Regions from separate parts of the Thiocapsa rosea genome, predicted to be linked through region 3. Evidence: riboswitches for the same ligand, from Rfam matches in the RefSeq annotation. Region 3 holds a riboswitch; each other region holds the start of a gene.
What was found. Region 3 has a riboswitch for cobalamin ahead of btuB (TonB-dependent vitamin B12 receptor). Riboswitches for the same ligand answer to the same signal wherever they lie in the genome.
Positions count from the first base shown of each region.

Region 1 (5,294 bases), 2.7 Mb from region 3:
CCTACCGGGTCGAGGGTCTGCCGATCAAGCCCACCGCACGCGTGGCGCCGAGCGAATTTCTCGAGACCGGTTTCACGGCGATCGATCTCATGAACAGCCTGGTGCGCGGCCAAAAGTTGCCGCTCTTCTCGGGCGGCGGGCTCCCCCATGACCGCATCGCTGTTGACATTGCCTGCAACGCGCGCCTGCCGGGAGATGCGCAAGAGGCTGAAGGGTTCGCCATCGTCTTCGCCGGCATCGGCATCCCGCACGACAGCGCCGAGTTCTTTCGCGAGGAGATGGAGAAGAGCGGGGCGCTCGCCCGCACCGTGCTCTTTCTCAACCTGGCCAGCGATTCGAGCGCGCAGCGTCTGCTCGCCCCCCGCTTCGCCTTAACCGCCGCGGAGTACTTGGCGTTCGTCGAAGGCATGCATGTCTTGGTGATCCTGACCGATCTCACCAACTACTGCGAGGCCCTGCGAGAGGTCTCGGCGAGCCGCGGCGAGGTCCCCAGCCGGAAGGGCTATCCGGGCTACATGTACTCGGATCTGGCAACCCTCTACGAGCGCGCCGGTCGCATCCGCGGAAAACCGGGCTCGGTCACGCAGGTCCCCATCCTGACCATGCCCAACGACGACATCACTCACCCCATCCCGGATCTCACGGGCTACATCACCGAGGGTCAGATCGTGCTCGATCGGGATCTGCACCGGCGCGACATCTATCCGCCGATCCGCTTGCTGCCGAGTCTGTCGCGTCTGATGAAGGACGGCATCGGCACGGGACGCACCCATGCCGATCATCCGGCACTCGCCGCGCAGCTCTACGCCAGTTACAGCCAGGCCCGGCAGACACGGGTGCTGGCCGGTGTGGTCGGGGAGGACGGTCTCTCGGATGACGACCGCAAGCTGCTTCTCTTCGGCGACGACTTCGAGCAGACGGTGATCCATCAGGGTGTCGATGCGCGGACCCTGGAGGAGAGCATGGCCGCCGGATGGTCCGCCCTGCGCGGCTTACCGGCGGGCGAGCTGCACCGACTCGACGACCGTCAGATCCGCGAGCATTTGCTCGATCAATCCCCGCGCCGAGAACCCGTCTCATGACCGAGCGCGCGATCGTTCCGACCCACAGCGCCTTCCTCGAGCTCAAGGAAGAGCGCTCCGGGATGCGGGAAGGGTATCGATTCCTCGACGAGAAACGGCTGATCCTCGCCGCCGAGATCCTCGCCGAGCTCGGCCGCTACGAGCATGAGCTGGCCGCCTTTCGAGCCGACTATCGCGAAGCCGCCGATGCACTCCAAGGCGCTGTCGCCCGTCATGGCCTGGAAGGACTCGCCATCCACCCGCCGGCACCGCCACTCGACACCGATTGCCGTCTCACGCCGCGGCGCGTCCTCGGCGTGACCCTGCACGATCTGGTCGACAGCGATCGGCAGCCGCAATCACCCCCGCCGAGCGTCGCCGACAGCCCGGACGCCGACCGCTGTCGCCGAGCCTTCCAGGTGCTGATCCCGCGCATCGCCCGTCTGGCCGCCATGGTCGGCAATCTCCAACGCCTGCGCGCCGACTACGCCCGCACCGCCCGCCGCGCGCGCGCACTCGAAGACGTCCTCCTCCCCGAGATCGACGACACCCTGCGTGCGGTGGAGTCCGCGCTCGAAGAGCTCGAGCGCGAAGAGGTCGTGCGTGCGCGACAGGTTCGGGTCTGAACCGCCTGTCGCCATTGATCGCGCCAAGGCCATTCGTTTAGACTTCCGCGCTTCGGTTCCGCTCGTGACAGGGTCACGAGCGGTTAAACCGCATCAGGAATGACGGGTGTTGTTCTCACCTGTGCCCGGTCATTCCGAACGCGGTTTAAAGGGAACACGGTGAGGCACGCCGACTGCGGCCGATTCCGTGACTGTCCCCGCAACTGTAAGCGCCGAGGCCCACCGCTGACGCCACTGGGCGCTGTCATCCGCAAGGGATGACGGCCCGGGAAGGCCGGTGATGCCGACGACGCGCGAGTCAGGAGACCTGCCGAACCCCCATTCACCAACGGGACGGGCGATCCCTTAGAGGTTTATATGCACATCGTCGACGGCGCCTTGTCTCATCCCGTTGTCATCGGGGGTGCGGTTCTGGCCGTGGCCGGAATCGCCAAAGGTCTGCGGGAGCTGGACATGGAGCGCATCCCGGCGGCGGGAGTCCTGAGCGCGACCTTCTTCGTCGCGGCCTTGGTCCATGTGCCCATCGGCCCGTCCAGCGTCCATCTGATCATGAATGGGCTCGCCGGGATCGTGCTCGGTTGGGCGGCCTTTCCCGCCCTCTTCGTCGGTCTCCTGCTCCAAGCCGTCTTTTTCGGCTTCGGCGGAATCACGGTGCTCGGGGTCAACACGCTGGCGATCGCCCTGCCGGCGGTTGCGGTCCACTATCTGTGCCGCTCGGGGATCCGGTCCGAGCGCATCGGGGTCGCCGCTGTTTGGGCCGGGCTCGCGGGCGGGTTTGCGATCGCCATGACCGCGGCCTTGGTGGCATTTGCCCTGACCCTGAGCGGCCAACACTATCTGGTGGCGGCCAAGCTGGTCTTCTTCGCACATCTTCCGATCATGGCGATCGAGGCGATGCTCTGCGTCGCCGCCGTGACCCTCATCCGACAGGTGAAGCCGGAGCTGTTCGGCGTCTTCGACGAGCCCGTTGTGCGGAGCGGCGATGCCTGAATGCCCGGGTTGGCGTTGCAGTCGGGGTTGGACCATCCTTGCTCTGTTCTGGCTCGTGTTCGGGCTCTTGCTCGGCGGACCGGCTCAGGCGCATAAGGTCGTTGCCTCGGCGTGGGTCGAAGGGACCGACCTCGTCGGTGAGATCGGCTTTTCCAACGGGAAGCCGGCTCCGCCCGGCACACCGGTCGAGGTCTTCGACCATGAGCTGCGCAAGCTCGGGGAGACCGCAACCGACGAGGACGGGTTGTTTCGCTTCAGCGCGCCGAGCCGGCCCGGAGATGAACGTGGAGGCGGGCTCGCGGGCGAGGCGATCAAGGGGGTCGCGCTGACCGTCCGCGCCGATCTCGGGGCCGGGCATCTGGCCGAGATCCGGCTCTCGCCCGAGGAGGTCGCGCCACTAGCAGGCGGGTCTGCATCCGACACCCCTCAAGGATCCGCCGAAACGCTCGGCCCGACCAACGAGGCGCTTCGCGCACTGATCGCCGAGGCGGTCAGGCAAGAGGTCCAGCCCTTGCGAAGAGAGATCGTTCAGCTCAAGGAACAGACCGGGTTGCAACAGATCCTCGGCGGAATGGGTTATATCGCGGGTCTATTCGGGTTGCTGTTTTTTGTTTACGGCCGCCGGCCGACGCGAGCCTGAGACCGGCCATGGGGCATCTGCTCGAGCCCGCCGAGTGTGCGACGACAGCCGGCGGGGCGCGCCGGGGCTGGCTGCGCGACCTGGATCCGCGCCTTCGCATCGTTGCCGCCACCTTGTTCGCACTGGTGGTGGTTTCCCTGTCGGGTCTACAGACGCTTGCACTCGCGCTTTGTCTGGCCATCCTCTTGATGCTCTGGGCACGTCTGCCCGCCGGCCCGACCCTTAAACGGATGGCGGCGATGGACGGTTTTATGCTGTTCATCCTGTTGTTGCTGCCCTTTACGGTGCCCGGGACGCCGATCTTCGCGTGGGGGTCCTTCAGTGCGAGCGCCGAGGGTCTGCACAAGGCGGTCGCGATCGTGCTCAAGGCCAATGCGATCGTGCTCGCGCTTCTGGCCTTGGTCGGCAGCCTCGAGGCGGTCACGCTCGGTCACGCCCTTGCCCGCCTGCGGATGCCGGCGACACTGGTGCAACTGCTGCTGTTTACCGTGCGTTACATCACCGTCATCGGCGAGGAATACGCGCGGCTGCGCACGGCGATGCGCGCCCGCTGCTTTCGCCCGGGCAACAACCGACACACCTACCGAAGCCTCGGCTATCTGGTCGGGATGCTGCTGGTGCGCAGCCTGGAGCGCTCCGAGCGTATCCTGGCCGCGATGCGCTGCCGCGGCTTTCAAGGCCGTTTTCATCTCCTGGACCAATTCGCCTATCGCCCCGGCGACGCGGTCTTCGCAGGAGCTGCTGCATTCGCGTTCGCGGCCTTGCTCGCACTGGATCTCTTGCATGCCAACCTTGTTTGAGCTGAGCGGGTTGCGTTTTGCGTACCCCGGGCAAGCGCCGGTCCTGCGGGATGCGAGCCTCGGCCTGGATGCAGGCGAGCGCATCGCGCTGACCGGTCCAAACGGATCCGGCAAGAGCACCCTGCTGCATATCATGGTCGGGCTCTTACGGCCCCAGGTCGGGACGGTCGTCGCCTTCGGCGCACCAAGGCGTAACGAACAGGATTTCCACGAGGTCCGACAGCGCGCCGGCCTGGTCTTTCAGGATCCGGACGACCAGCTCTTCTGTCCGACCGTGGCCGAGGACATTGCCTTCGGACCGCTCAATCTCGGCAAATCGAAGACGGAGGTCCTCGAGGTGGTCGACCGCACGCTCGACCGATTGCAGCTCGGCCACCTGCGCGATCGCGTCACGCACAAGCTCTCGGGCGGTGAAAAGCGCTTGGTCGGCCTCGCTACGGTGCTGGCGATGGAGCCGGACGTGCTTCTGCTCGACGAACCCACCAATGCACTGGACGAGGCGACTCGGGCCCGACTGGTCGCGATCCTCAACGCGCTCCCCCAAGCCCTGATCGTCGTCTCCCACGACGCCCACTTCAGACGCAAGGTCACCAGCCATCAGTACCGGATCCGCGACGGTGTCATCGGTGCGCTGGAGGTGCATTGTCCGCATGCCGAATAGGCCGACCCGAGCGAGAGGCTGCTTTTCGAGTGAGTTCGACGTCTGGTGCGTCCACAGCCCTTAGCGAGGGCGCGGTTTAAAATGATATATTATTGAATATATTGAACCGCGCCGGCTCCGACCCGCCTTACCCACAACGAGATCAAAGCTAATGAAATCGACACGACCCTATCGGGTTTTGATGACCTCGGCGTTGTTGATCCTGCTCTCGGCGTCGCCCCTGCGGGCCGATGCCGATGCGGCGATCGCCGCCAAGGTCGAGACCATCATCGCGCTGAACCAACACCTCGGTCGCTATGCGATCGAAGTCCAATCGCAGGACGGGCGTCTGCGAATCGAGGGGTCCGTGCCGGGCGTCATCGAGCGTGCCCTGGCGGAGGATCTGGCAAACCTGGTTGCGAACGGGGTGCCGGTCGACAACGCGCTCGAACTGGATGCGGCCTTCGCGGCGAGTCCGGGGCCGCTCACGTCTCAGGTCAAAGACCTGGATGTGGCGACCAAGATCCGGCAGCGCCT
Region 1 covers NZ_RBXL01000001.1:5,791,295-5,796,588, reverse strand. Annotated here, with positions in the region: gene BDD21_RS25705 (V-type ATP synthase subunit B) at 1-1,082, shown strand, start outside; gene BDD21_RS25700 (V-type ATP synthase subunit D) at 1,079-1,687, shown strand; cobalamin riboswitch at 1,797-2,016, shown strand; gene cbiM (cobalt transporter CbiM) at 2,045-2,677, shown strand; gene BDD21_RS25690 (hypothetical protein) at 2,670-3,317, shown strand; gene cbiQ (cobalt ECF transporter T component CbiQ) at 3,326-4,117, shown strand; gene BDD21_RS25680 (energy-coupling factor ABC transporter ATP-binding protein) at 4,101-4,778, shown strand; gene BDD21_RS25675 (BON domain-containing protein) at 4,930-5,294, shown strand, end outside.
Region 1: it holds a riboswitch for cobalamin, as region 3 does, so the genes downstream of both, cbiM (cobalt transporter CbiM) here and btuB (TonB-dependent vitamin B12 receptor) in region 3, are expected to answer to the same signal.

Region 2 (5,294 bases), 3.0 Mb from region 3:
GCCGCTGACGCGCGGTCGCACCTCCGCGATCCGATAGGGTACGGTGCGGCCGGGAAGCTCGGTCGTCAGCGTGGTCGGGCGGGCGACGATCGTGAACGTGCCGACCTCGGGGGGCGGGGGTGCTGCGGCCGCGACCGCGCTGCCGGGGGTTTGATTGCAGCCGGCGAGGAGCAAGGCGATACCGATCGGCAAGGCCAGAGCGATGCCGATCTGAAGGCGGGCGGATCCCATGAGATACCTCGAAGTGCGGTGCCAGAGTCGACTGTTTGAGGTGTCGACCGTTGACTCTTCTAGAGTGAACGTTCATTCTAGTTCTTGTCGGAACTTTAGACCCGCAAGTCGACGAGGTCAAGGTGTCAGGTGGTGTGCGCGGCTCGTGCCGTTGCGGCGCTGTCATCGAAGAGCGCCCGCGCAACGGCGCGAACAATCAACGGAGGAACAAGAATGCATGGACCGGATCAAGATCAGGAACCCAGCCGCGGTCAGGCGAGGCGCCAACAGATCCTCGATGCGGCGGCCACCTGTTTCGTGCGCGAGGGATTTCACGGGACCAGCATCGCGAAGATCTCGAAGGCGGCCGGGATGAGTCCGGGCCACATCTATCACTTCTTCGAGAGCAAGGAGACGATCATCGGCGCCTTGGTGCAGCGCAAGCTGGAACGCTCGCTTGAGATCGTCCTTCAGTTCGAGAGCGAAGAGGACCTCTTTCAGGCGATGATCGACCGCGTCGAGGTGGGCCTGAACGAGAAGACAGACCTGGACACCGCAGCACTGGAGATGGAGATGCTCGCCGAGGCCGCCCGCAATCCGGCGGTGGCCGAGATCGTCCGCGCCGCCGACGCCGCCAAGCGCGAGCGCCTCTGCGCCCTATATCGCGCCGCCCGGCACGCCCGCGGGATGGACGTCGGCGACGCCGACGCCTCGATCGAGGTGATCATGGCCCTCTTCGACGGGCTGTCGGGTCGCGCCATCAGTCATCCCGATCTCGACAAAGCGGCGTTGCTGCCGCTGCTGCGAAGCGCCCTGCGCGCACTCCTCTGACCCTTGGTCCGCCCGATGATCGGAAACGCCTGTGCCATGTGGCCGGATCCGAGCGGGCGGACATGCATTGCACGTCGTCCGAGACATGGTTCGCCGTCAGCTCCGGCGATTATCGGAGCCGGGGCGGCCAAGCCAATCCGATAAACCAAGTATACCGCTCTGGCTGCGGTTTAGAGTCGAATGAACTCAACGCGCCTGTTTTCGGCTTTTCCGTTCTCGGTCGTGTTGTCGGCGACGGGTTTGGAAGCGCCCCATCCTTTTGACGTCAGGCGATCGGGACCGATTCCCTTCTCGATCAGCGCACGGACGACGCTTTCAGCTCGCTGCTGAGAAAGACGCTGGTTGAGTTCGCCGTCTCCGTCTGAGTCCGTATGGCCTTCCACCGAGAAACGGAGGTCTTGGTGATCCCGCATAAGCTGAACGACTTGGTCGATGATCCCCGCGGATTCCGGTTTGATGTCGGCCTTGTTGACGTCGAACTGGATGTCGGTGGTTGAAAAACGTCCTTCCGACATGACTGTTTCATAAAGCGGCATGCCGCCTTCGGCGACAACCACGTTTGTGATGAATGTATCTGAATTGGGTCTGGCGTTATTGGGACGCCCTCCCTGGATCTGAAAACTTCGCAGTTCCTCTTCGAAACGAGGCACGTTCAAAATACGGACACCATTGGAAAAAACCCGCATTTCATGTTGATTGAACGAGAGGGCCAGTCGTCTCCATCCCGGCTGAAATCCGGCTCTGGTCTCGGTGGTTTTGCCTTCAGAGACGGCGCCGCCGCGCGATGAAACCAGTATGAAGCGTTCCCCGGTAAATCTCAGCGAACCGGATCTTCTGCCTGTGTCGTTGAAGAAAGTAATTTCGTAAGCATGCTGCCTGAGCTCGTTCATCAAATAATCGAACTCAATCGTGAACGCCTGGGGTAAGGAGTTGTTTTCCTCCATGAGCGGCGCGACTTGCGTCTGGGTAATCAGGAATGAAAGCGCGTTTTCCCCGTCGTGTCTGGCGACTTCCGCGCTTCCTTTGACCAGTCGCCACTTTGAAGGGAACTCTCCGACCCTTTCGTGCTTTAGACTGTCCTCGAAAATGATAGTGGATCCACGTGTAAACTCGGTCTGACCATAAGCCGCGGCTGATATCAGGATGAACGCGGCCACGCTGATGAAGCGCTTCAGAAGAATATGTTGCATGCTGTTTCCTTTCTATGACAAGCGATACACGTCAAGTGGCACGGGTATCGGCTCACGGGTTTCATGCTGAAGTCTAGAGAAAATCATCCTCATCGTCGTCATGCCCAAACACCTCTTGCAATTGGGGCATGTAAGGGGTTATGGCTTGAATATGCGACTCAGGCACGGATGCAAGCTGAATTTTCATCTCCGAGACCATCTGAAACACCGGGGAGCCTTGGAATGATTGCCGTTGTTCCGGGCTCATGGAGGCCATTGAACTTTCAAGTTCGCCGATTTGCCCTCTGGCGGAAGAGGCTATGTATGCACGAATGATGTGCGCGTATTGTTCCGCATAGTCTTCCATTGAAGCGTATCCGTTGCTCCCGACGATATTCCGCACCTCGGGTTTCCCGGACATGTCTTCCAATATCAACTGCTTTGTGCTCTCGACGTCCAAGATGCCTATATCGTCTTCTTCTTCATCATCATCATCATCATCATCATCTCGGTCGTCATCGAGCTCGTCGAAATATGGCGCAAGCGCTTCAGTCGTCGTGATGAATCGCTCCATGTCCGACGAGGAGAGATTCATTGCATAAGCGCCACTGAAAACGAACAACGAGACAAAGACGAACAGCACTACTTTTTTAACCATGGAAACGACCTTGTTGGGTTGGGGGTGAACAGGGGCCGCCGTAAGGCGATCCATCCCGGCTTCGAGCGCTGAGCCGCGTCCCGGCCGTGAAGACAGGGCGGGGTTCTCCGACGCGAATCCCGGGCTCGGCAGCACGGAAAGATCCAGGCGTCCGTGGGGCCTCGGCCACCACCTCGGCCCGGGGCGGAATCTCCCAGCGCACCAGCGCCTCAACCGACCGCAGCGCATCGGGGTCGACCAGCTCCCCTTTGTTCAGAAGCACCAAGTCCACCCCGGAGAAACGCTACACACATGTGATGTTTCCGCTCCGCCGCCGGTCTGCCCGCTGAGGGTGGATCAGGCATCCTGCAGGCCGGTCTCCGGGCTCGTGGCTGTGAGGAAGAACGCACGCGAGTGCGGGGGCAGTACCGGCCTAGTCGCGCGGGCGACGCCACCGGCTTGCCGTTTCGCCCGAAAGGCACGACCTTTCGGGCGCTTGCTGGAAGATTGGATAAACCATGCAAGTTTACCGGGAATGACGCGATTCGGCCAACCCGGATCCATCGCTTGGACCCCAACGGTCTGACCGGCCGTCACATCGCCGGGCGTGGCCGGCTTCGAGGTGCACCTTGCGCAGACCCTGGTTCTGCTGGATCTTGCGGTGCGCGGTGCATGGCCTCCGCAAAGGCGTCCGAGTCGAAAAGACCTGCTGCTTGAAGCACTCCCACGGGGGCTAGCCGCCTTGCCGGCGGCCTCGAAGGAACGGTGCTCCGCGAGCGCTTGCGCTTCCGTCCGACCGAAGGCCGAGAGGATCGCGCGCGTGTCAGTCAGACGTCAGTTCCTGTATTTGGCCTTACTCCGCTTTCATCGATCGTCACTCGTCGTCAGTGCTTTCGGCGTTCGCTTCCGGCGCGACGTCGGGACTGATCTCGATCTCTACGCTGTCCGGGAACGAAACCGCACCCCCACCCGGTGCCGGTGCAGCGTCCCTGGCCCCAGCGGTCTTGTTGACGGCGCTGAATGCTGCTTCAATTGTTGCCGCCATCGCCACCCGCTCGCCGACGATCGCAATGAAACGGACCAACTCCGGAAAGCTGGCGCCGGTTTGGGCCTTTAGAAACACGCCCTGTACAGAGGCGATGACACCATTGACCGGCATCACGACCAAACTGCCTCGTTCCGCCTGAGCGCCCTGTCGATTCCAGAGCGCGAACTCTTGTGTGATCCGGGGGTCCTGTTTCACGAAAGCGTCTCCCTGGGCCGGGCCGTAGACCAAGGTTCCCCGTGGGAAGCTGTAGGCGACGATCCGACCATAATTCTCGCCGTCGTTGCCGGCGACCACGAGGGCGCGCATGTTGTTCTTGCCCTTCGGGTTCATCGGCGCGAGCAGGCTGAACTCTAACCGCTCAGGATCCAACAGGTTCAGCGTCACGTAATAGGGCTTGATGACACGAACCTCATTCTCCCATTGCACCTCCGGATAGACCCACAGATCTTCCTGTTTGAAAAACGTGCGGGGATCGCGCTGCTGATAGCGTCCATAGATTCCCAACTGGATGTCGAACAGGCGCTTCGGATAACGCACGTGTTGCTGCAACTGGTCCGGCATCTCTGAGAACGGTTTGAACACGCCGGGATACGCTCGCGCATAGGCCCTGATGATCGGGTCATCGGGTTCGGACACATAGTAGCTGACGCTGCCATCATAGGCATCGATCACCACTTTTGCAGAGTTGCGGATCGTGTTGAAGGTGTGTGGGACGCCTGCGAAATCGGCAGTGGCCGTGTAGGAGTAGGGATACCATCGGGACAGGGTATAGGTATCCTGAATCCAATAGATCCGTTCCGGCGTGACCACGGCGTAGGGATCGGGGTCCAATAACAGGAATGGTGTCAATGTCGAGACGCGTTCGACGATATTGCGGCGAAACAGGATGCGGCTGTCCTGGTTAATCTGATTGGTAAGGAAGATGTTGATCTCGCCGAAATAAAGCGAAAAGACGATCCGGCGAAACCAGTTCGAGATCTTCACACCACCGGTGCCGTTGTAATCCGACAGGACGATCTCATCGTCGCCGGCATAGTCGATCTCCCGGCTGTTATTCGGCGCGATCACCGGCGAATAGTTGCTGGCGCCAAAATAGATACCGGGCTGCTCGATGGTTAGACCGAATGCCGACTGCGGCGGGATCCCCTGCATGAGCCAGCGGATGGCGCCCGCCGCCCGTTGCGCCGTCGGTGCCATCACGGCGCCATAGCCGTGTGTGTACTTCATCCATTCGTTGACCCAGTTGCGGGAGCCCTCCGGCAGATTGTCGAGATCGATCTCGCGCGGCGATACCGCAACCTGCTGATAGACGCCATCGACGGTGTAGCGGTCGACATCAATGCTGTTTAAGGTGTAGTAACTGCGAATCTCTTGGAGTTCCTGGAAGACCCTGTGCAGG
Region 2 covers NZ_RBXL01000001.1:135,393-140,686, reverse strand. Annotated here, with positions in the region: gene BDD21_RS00635 (efflux RND transporter periplasmic adaptor subunit) at 1-231, opposite strand, end outside; gene BDD21_RS00630 (TetR/AcrR family transcriptional regulator) at 445-1,041, shown strand; gene BDD21_RS00625 (OmpA family protein) at 1,212-2,231, opposite strand; gene BDD21_RS27665 (hypothetical protein) at 2,305-3,003, opposite strand; cobalamin riboswitch at 3,202-3,362, opposite strand; gene BDD21_RS00615 (UPF0182 family protein) at 3,722-5,294, opposite strand, start outside.
Region 2: it holds a riboswitch for cobalamin, as region 3 does, so the genes downstream of both, BDD21_RS27665 (hypothetical protein) here and btuB (TonB-dependent vitamin B12 receptor) in region 3, are expected to answer to the same signal.

Region 3 (5,294 bases):
GCAGGTCGCAGGTGTGCAGGGCCATGATCACCGTGGGCTGGATCTCTTCGATCAGCGGCGACATCTCCATCGTCTTCGCGTTGAAGGCGAAGAGATCCTCGCGCGGCGGCAGGAGGTACTTCTTGGGCGGGAGAACGCTGGTGTGGTAATCGAACACCAGGTCGTCCGCGTTCTCGATCTCTTCGAAGATGTACTGACCGTAGGTCTCTCGAGGCGCCACGACGCGGTGGGTGTCACGCAGGCGTTCGACCCACGCCTTGAGCGAGTGCTTGGGAAGTATTTTCAACGGGGTGTCCCTCGACAACGGAGGATCCGGTGCACCCGGCGGGGGCATCGGTCGGGGTGGAGCTGAAGGGCTCCGGAGCGGTCGGCGCCCTCGGGTAAAACGACCATGCGATGACTACGGGATTACGAAAATGCGCGCAGGGTAACCATCCGGGGGATGCAGCGCAAGCGACGCAAGACCTTGTCGTTGCGAGGGTGCTCGAGTGCGTTGCGGATGGAGAGCTCCTCATCGGCCGCTGCTGCGCTGCTGCGCTGCTTCGCATGCCTCGGTCGGCGTTGTAGACTCCGCTTCCTTTGAATCCCCACATCACACGTTCGAGGCGTCACGCGTCTTATGGTCCTAGCATCACTCTCGGTCGTCCTCGGTCTGGCGCTGCTTCTATGGAGTGCCGATCGCTTCGTCGAAGGCGCTGCGGTGACCGCGAAGCATCTCGGGATGCCGCCCTTGCTGATCGGCATGGTCGTCATCGGGTTCGGCACCTCGGCCCCGGAAATGGTGGTCTCGGCGATTGCGGCCTTTCAGGGCAACCCCGGGCTTGCGCTCGGCAACGCCTATGGCTCGAACATCACCAACATTGCGCTGATCTTGGGTCTCACCGCGATCATCAGCCCCATCGCGGTTCACTCCAGCGTGCTCCGCAAGGAGCTGCCGATCCTTGCCGGTGTCACCCTCTTCGCCGTGGTGTTGCTCATGGACGGCGAGCTGACCCGCATGGACGCTTGGGCGTTCCTGGGCGTTTTTGCGGCATTGATGGGTTGGACCATCTGGCAAGGTCTGCGAGAACGCTCGGATGCCTTGGCCGGGGAGGTCACGCAGGAGCTCGATCAGGCGCGGATGCCGCTGCGCCGAGCCTTGATTTGGCTGGGCGTTGGCTTGGTCTTCCTGATCATCAGCTCGCGCATGCTGGTCTGGGGATCGGTCGAGATCGCCCATGCCTTGGGCGTGAGCGATCTCATCATCGGTCTGACGATCGTTGCGGTGGGTACCTCGCTCCCGGAGCTGGCCTCCTCCGTCATCGCCGCGCGCAAGGGCGAGCATGATCTCGCCCTGGGCAACATCATCGGGTCGAATCTCTTCAATACGCTCGCCGTGGTCGGGATCGCGGGGGCCATCCATCCGATGCTCGTGCCGCCGGAGGTCATCTCACGCGACATGATGGTGATGGGGCTGCTCACGCTGTCCTTGTTCGTGATCGGCTACGGGTTCCGCGGTCCGGGTCGAATCAACCGGGTCGAAGGCATGCTGCTTCTGGCCTGCTACGTCGGCTATACCGCCTACTTGATCGGCACCGTCTTCGGGGTTTAAACCGCGTCAAGAGCGATATGCGTTGTTTTCATGGTGTGTTTGGCTTCGGAGATGTCCTCGATCTCGGTGGGGCGCGGTTTAAAATTTAATGTTTTTCAATATTTTAAACCGCGCCGCCTCCAGCGGTCGTCAAGTCTGCCGTGGCCGGTCCCATCCAAAAACATCGCATACCGCGCTGGGCGCGGTTTAAGCGCCTCGAGCGCGCGGGGGCAACACCGCTTGAGTGCGTCGTGAGTCAGCCGAGGACAGGGTCTGGATTGATCCAGGTCAGGCTTTGATGTCGGGTCGCGTGTCGACACATTGACGTGGCGCTCGCGAAAACCCTACAGTCCCGCGTTGATTGTCCGGTGCCTCGAAGGCTTTCGCCTTCGGGGTTAAACGGGAAGTCGGTGCGCGGTGCCCTCGGGACCCGCAAAGCCGGCGCTGCCCCCGCAACGGTAGACGAGTCAAGACGCGGCGAAATGCCACTGTGAGTCATCACGGGAAGGCGCCGCGTCCGGGATCCGATCCCGCTCGTAAGCCCGGAGACCGGCCGGATGATCGGGGACCGTTTCGATGTGTCTCGCATGCGTGCACGGGCCGACCTGACGTCGGCCCGTGTCGTCTTCGAGTGATCGAACGGAGCCTCGAACCGGGGTCGCGCGGGGCGGCCGGCCGGGATGCCGGCCCCGTCGCATGTCTACGGCTCCGCTCTCGCCCGACGTCGTTCTCTCGACCCCTTCTTCTGTTGGCCCATGCGGGTGCGCTCGGGCCTCTGTCGGAGTTTGTCGATGAGATTTCCTGTTATGGCGGCGGCTGTGTCGCTGCCCCTCGGTTTGCCTGTCTACGCGGACACGCAGACCCTGATCCTCGACCCCTTGGTGGTGACGGCGACGCGAACGCCGGAGACCGAAGGCCAAACCCTGGCCTCCGTGAGCGTGATCGATCGCGACGAGATCGAGCGCCGTCAGTTTCGCTCGGTTCCGGATGCGCTGCGCGGCCTGCCGGGTGTCTCGATCTCGGGCAGCGGCGGGGCCGGTCAGCCCGCGTCGCTCTTTCTGCGCGGGACCAATGCCGGTCATGTGCTGGTCCTGATCGACGGCGTGAAGGTCGGGTCGGCGACCCTCGGCACCGCGCCCCTGCAGGATCTTCCGATCGCTCAGATCGAGCGTATCGAGGTGGTCCGCGGCCCGCGCTCGAGCCTCTATGGCTCGGAGGCGATCGGCGGTGTGATCCAGATCTTCACGCGCCGCGGCGGCGGCGAATTGCGACCGCGCTTCAGCGTCGGTGCAGGGAGCTTCGACACCGCGAGCATCTCGGGCGGCATCTCGGGCGGCGGCGAGCGTGGCTGGTTCGACCTCGGCGCCAACATGGAGCAGACCGACGGGATCGACGCCTGCGAGGGCCGCGCCTTTCCCTTCGCCGGCTGCGGCGTGGACGAGCCGGATCGCGACGGCTATCGCAATCTGGGGTTAAGTGCGCGTGCCGGTTATGAGTTCAGCGACCAGGCCAAGGTCGATTTCAGTCTCCTCACCTCCGACAACCGCACCGACTTCGATGGCTCCATCTTCTCGGGCAACCTCTCGCGCTCCGAGCAGCAGGTCTTCGGCGTGGAGGGCACCTTGCGTCCGCTCGATGCCTGGACCCTGATCCTCTCGGCCGGTCGCAGTCAGGATACATACCGGGCGTTTTATGCGGACGCCTTCGTCCCCGAGCGCTTCGTCGACAGCTTCGAGACCGAGCGCGACAGCTTCGGGATCCAGAACGATCTCGCCTTGATCCCGGACCAGCTCTTCACCTTGGGTCTGGACTATCAGGTCGACCGCGTCGCGGGCACGGTGGACTACACGGACGACTCGCGCAGCAACACGGGCGTCTACGGACAGTATCTCGGCTCCATCGGCGCGAACGAGCTTGCCGCCAGCCTCAGATACGACGACTACCAGCAGTTCGGTGGACAGACGACCGGCAATCTGGCGTGGGGTTATCTCTTCGATCAGGGGATTCGCGTGTCGCTGTCCTACGGCACCGCCTTCAAGGCACCCACCTTCAACGATCTCTACTATCCCGGATTCGGCAACCCGAATCTGTCCCCGGAGGAGTCGGCCAGTGTCGAGCTGGGTTTGACCGGAACCCTCCCGCTCGGTCGCTGGGAGCTGAGTCTCTACGAGACCGACATCGACGACCTGATCGCCTTCGATGCGGCGACGTTCGCGCCGGCCAACATTGCCTCGGCCCGTATCCGAGGCTTCGAGGCGTCCGGGATCGTCCAAATCCAAGAGTGGGATCTCGGCGCGAGTCTCACCCTGCTGGATCCCGAAAACCGCTCGAACGGCCCGAATCAGGGTAATCTGTTGCCGCGACGCCCCGAGCAGATGCTTCAGCTCGACCTCGACCGCCAGTTCGAGCGCTGGTCGGCCGGTCTGAGTGTCTATGTCGCAGGGCGTAGCTTCGACGACCTGGCCAACAACGAGCGCCTGGACGGCTATACCCTGTTGGGTCTGCGTGCCGAGTATGCCTTCACCCCGTCGGTGCGGATTCAGGGGCGACTGGAGAACGCACTCGACGAGGACTACCAGACCGCGTTTCTGTTCAACCAGCCGGGGAGGGCGTTTTACCTGACCTTGCGATACGAGCCGTAGAATCGCCGCCAGCCGCCAGCCGCCAGCCGCCAGCCGCCAGCCGCCAGCCGCCAGCCGCCAGCCGCCAGCCGCCAGCCACCAGCCACCAGCCACCAGCCACCAGCCACCAGCGAATAGACGAAGGCTGATGGCTGGCGGGATGAAGCAGGAAGCAGGAGGCAGGAGGCAGGAGGCAGGAGGCAGGAGGCAGGAGGCAGGAAGCAGGAGGCAGGAAGCAGGAGGCAGGAGGCAGGAGGCAGGAGGCAGGAGGCAGGAGGCTCCCCCGCAATCGACCCGCTTTCGACACCCCGTGCGACCGCCTACAATGGCTGCACGGGACTTGAGCAACACCACATTGTCGCCCCGGCGACGCGACCAGGAGACTCGACCTCATGACCCCCATCACCGACGCTCGAAGCCGTATTCTGATCGGCCTTGCCTTGGCCGCGCTCATGGCGGCGACCCGCGGACAGCAGTTCGCCCCGCTGGCGCATCATCTTCCGGATGCCTCGCTGGCCGTCTTCTTCCTTGCCGGTCTGTATCTGCGCTCGATTTGGGGCTTCCCGGCCCTGTTCGGTCTGGCGACCGTCATCGACCTGACCGCCATCGGCTGGGGCGGTGTCAGCGGTTACTGTTTGACTCCGGCCTATTGGATGTTGGTTCCGGCCTATGGCGTGGTCTGGGGGATGGGGCGCTGGTCCGCCGGTCGTCTCGAGTTGACCAAGGAAAGCCTGCCCTTGCTCTTCGGCGCGCTGCTCATCGGCGGTGTCCTGTCCGAGGTCTTCGCCAGCGGCGGTTTCTATCTCTTCTCCGGTCGCTTCGCCGATCTGAGTGCGCTTGAGCTGCTTGGGCGCTTCGCGACCTACATGCCCGCGACCCTGCTGCATCTGATGGTCTACGTGGGCCTGGCGGCGATCGTTCATCTCACCCTGGCGCGCGCCCTGCCCGGTGCTCGCTCTGAGCGTGCGCGTTCGCAATGACCGACGACAGCGCACAGGAGCGCCATCGCCGGCGCATGCAGCGCCAGAAGGAGCTGGTGGATGCCCGCATTGCGCGGGCGGACCAGGACTGTGGTGTCCTGGTCGTCAATACCGGCAACGGCA
Region 3 covers NZ_RBXL01000001.1:3,113,365-3,118,658, forward strand. Annotated here, with positions in the region: gene BDD21_RS13960 (4Fe-4S dicluster domain-containing protein) at 1-286, opposite strand, end outside; gene BDD21_RS13965 (calcium/sodium antiporter) at 620-1,591, shown strand; cobalamin riboswitch at 1,920-2,142, shown strand; gene btuB (TonB-dependent vitamin B12 receptor) at 2,362-4,212, shown strand; gene BDD21_RS13975 (hypothetical protein) at 4,584-5,171, shown strand; gene cobO (cob(I)yrinic acid a,c-diamide adenosyltransferase) at 5,168-5,294, shown strand, end outside.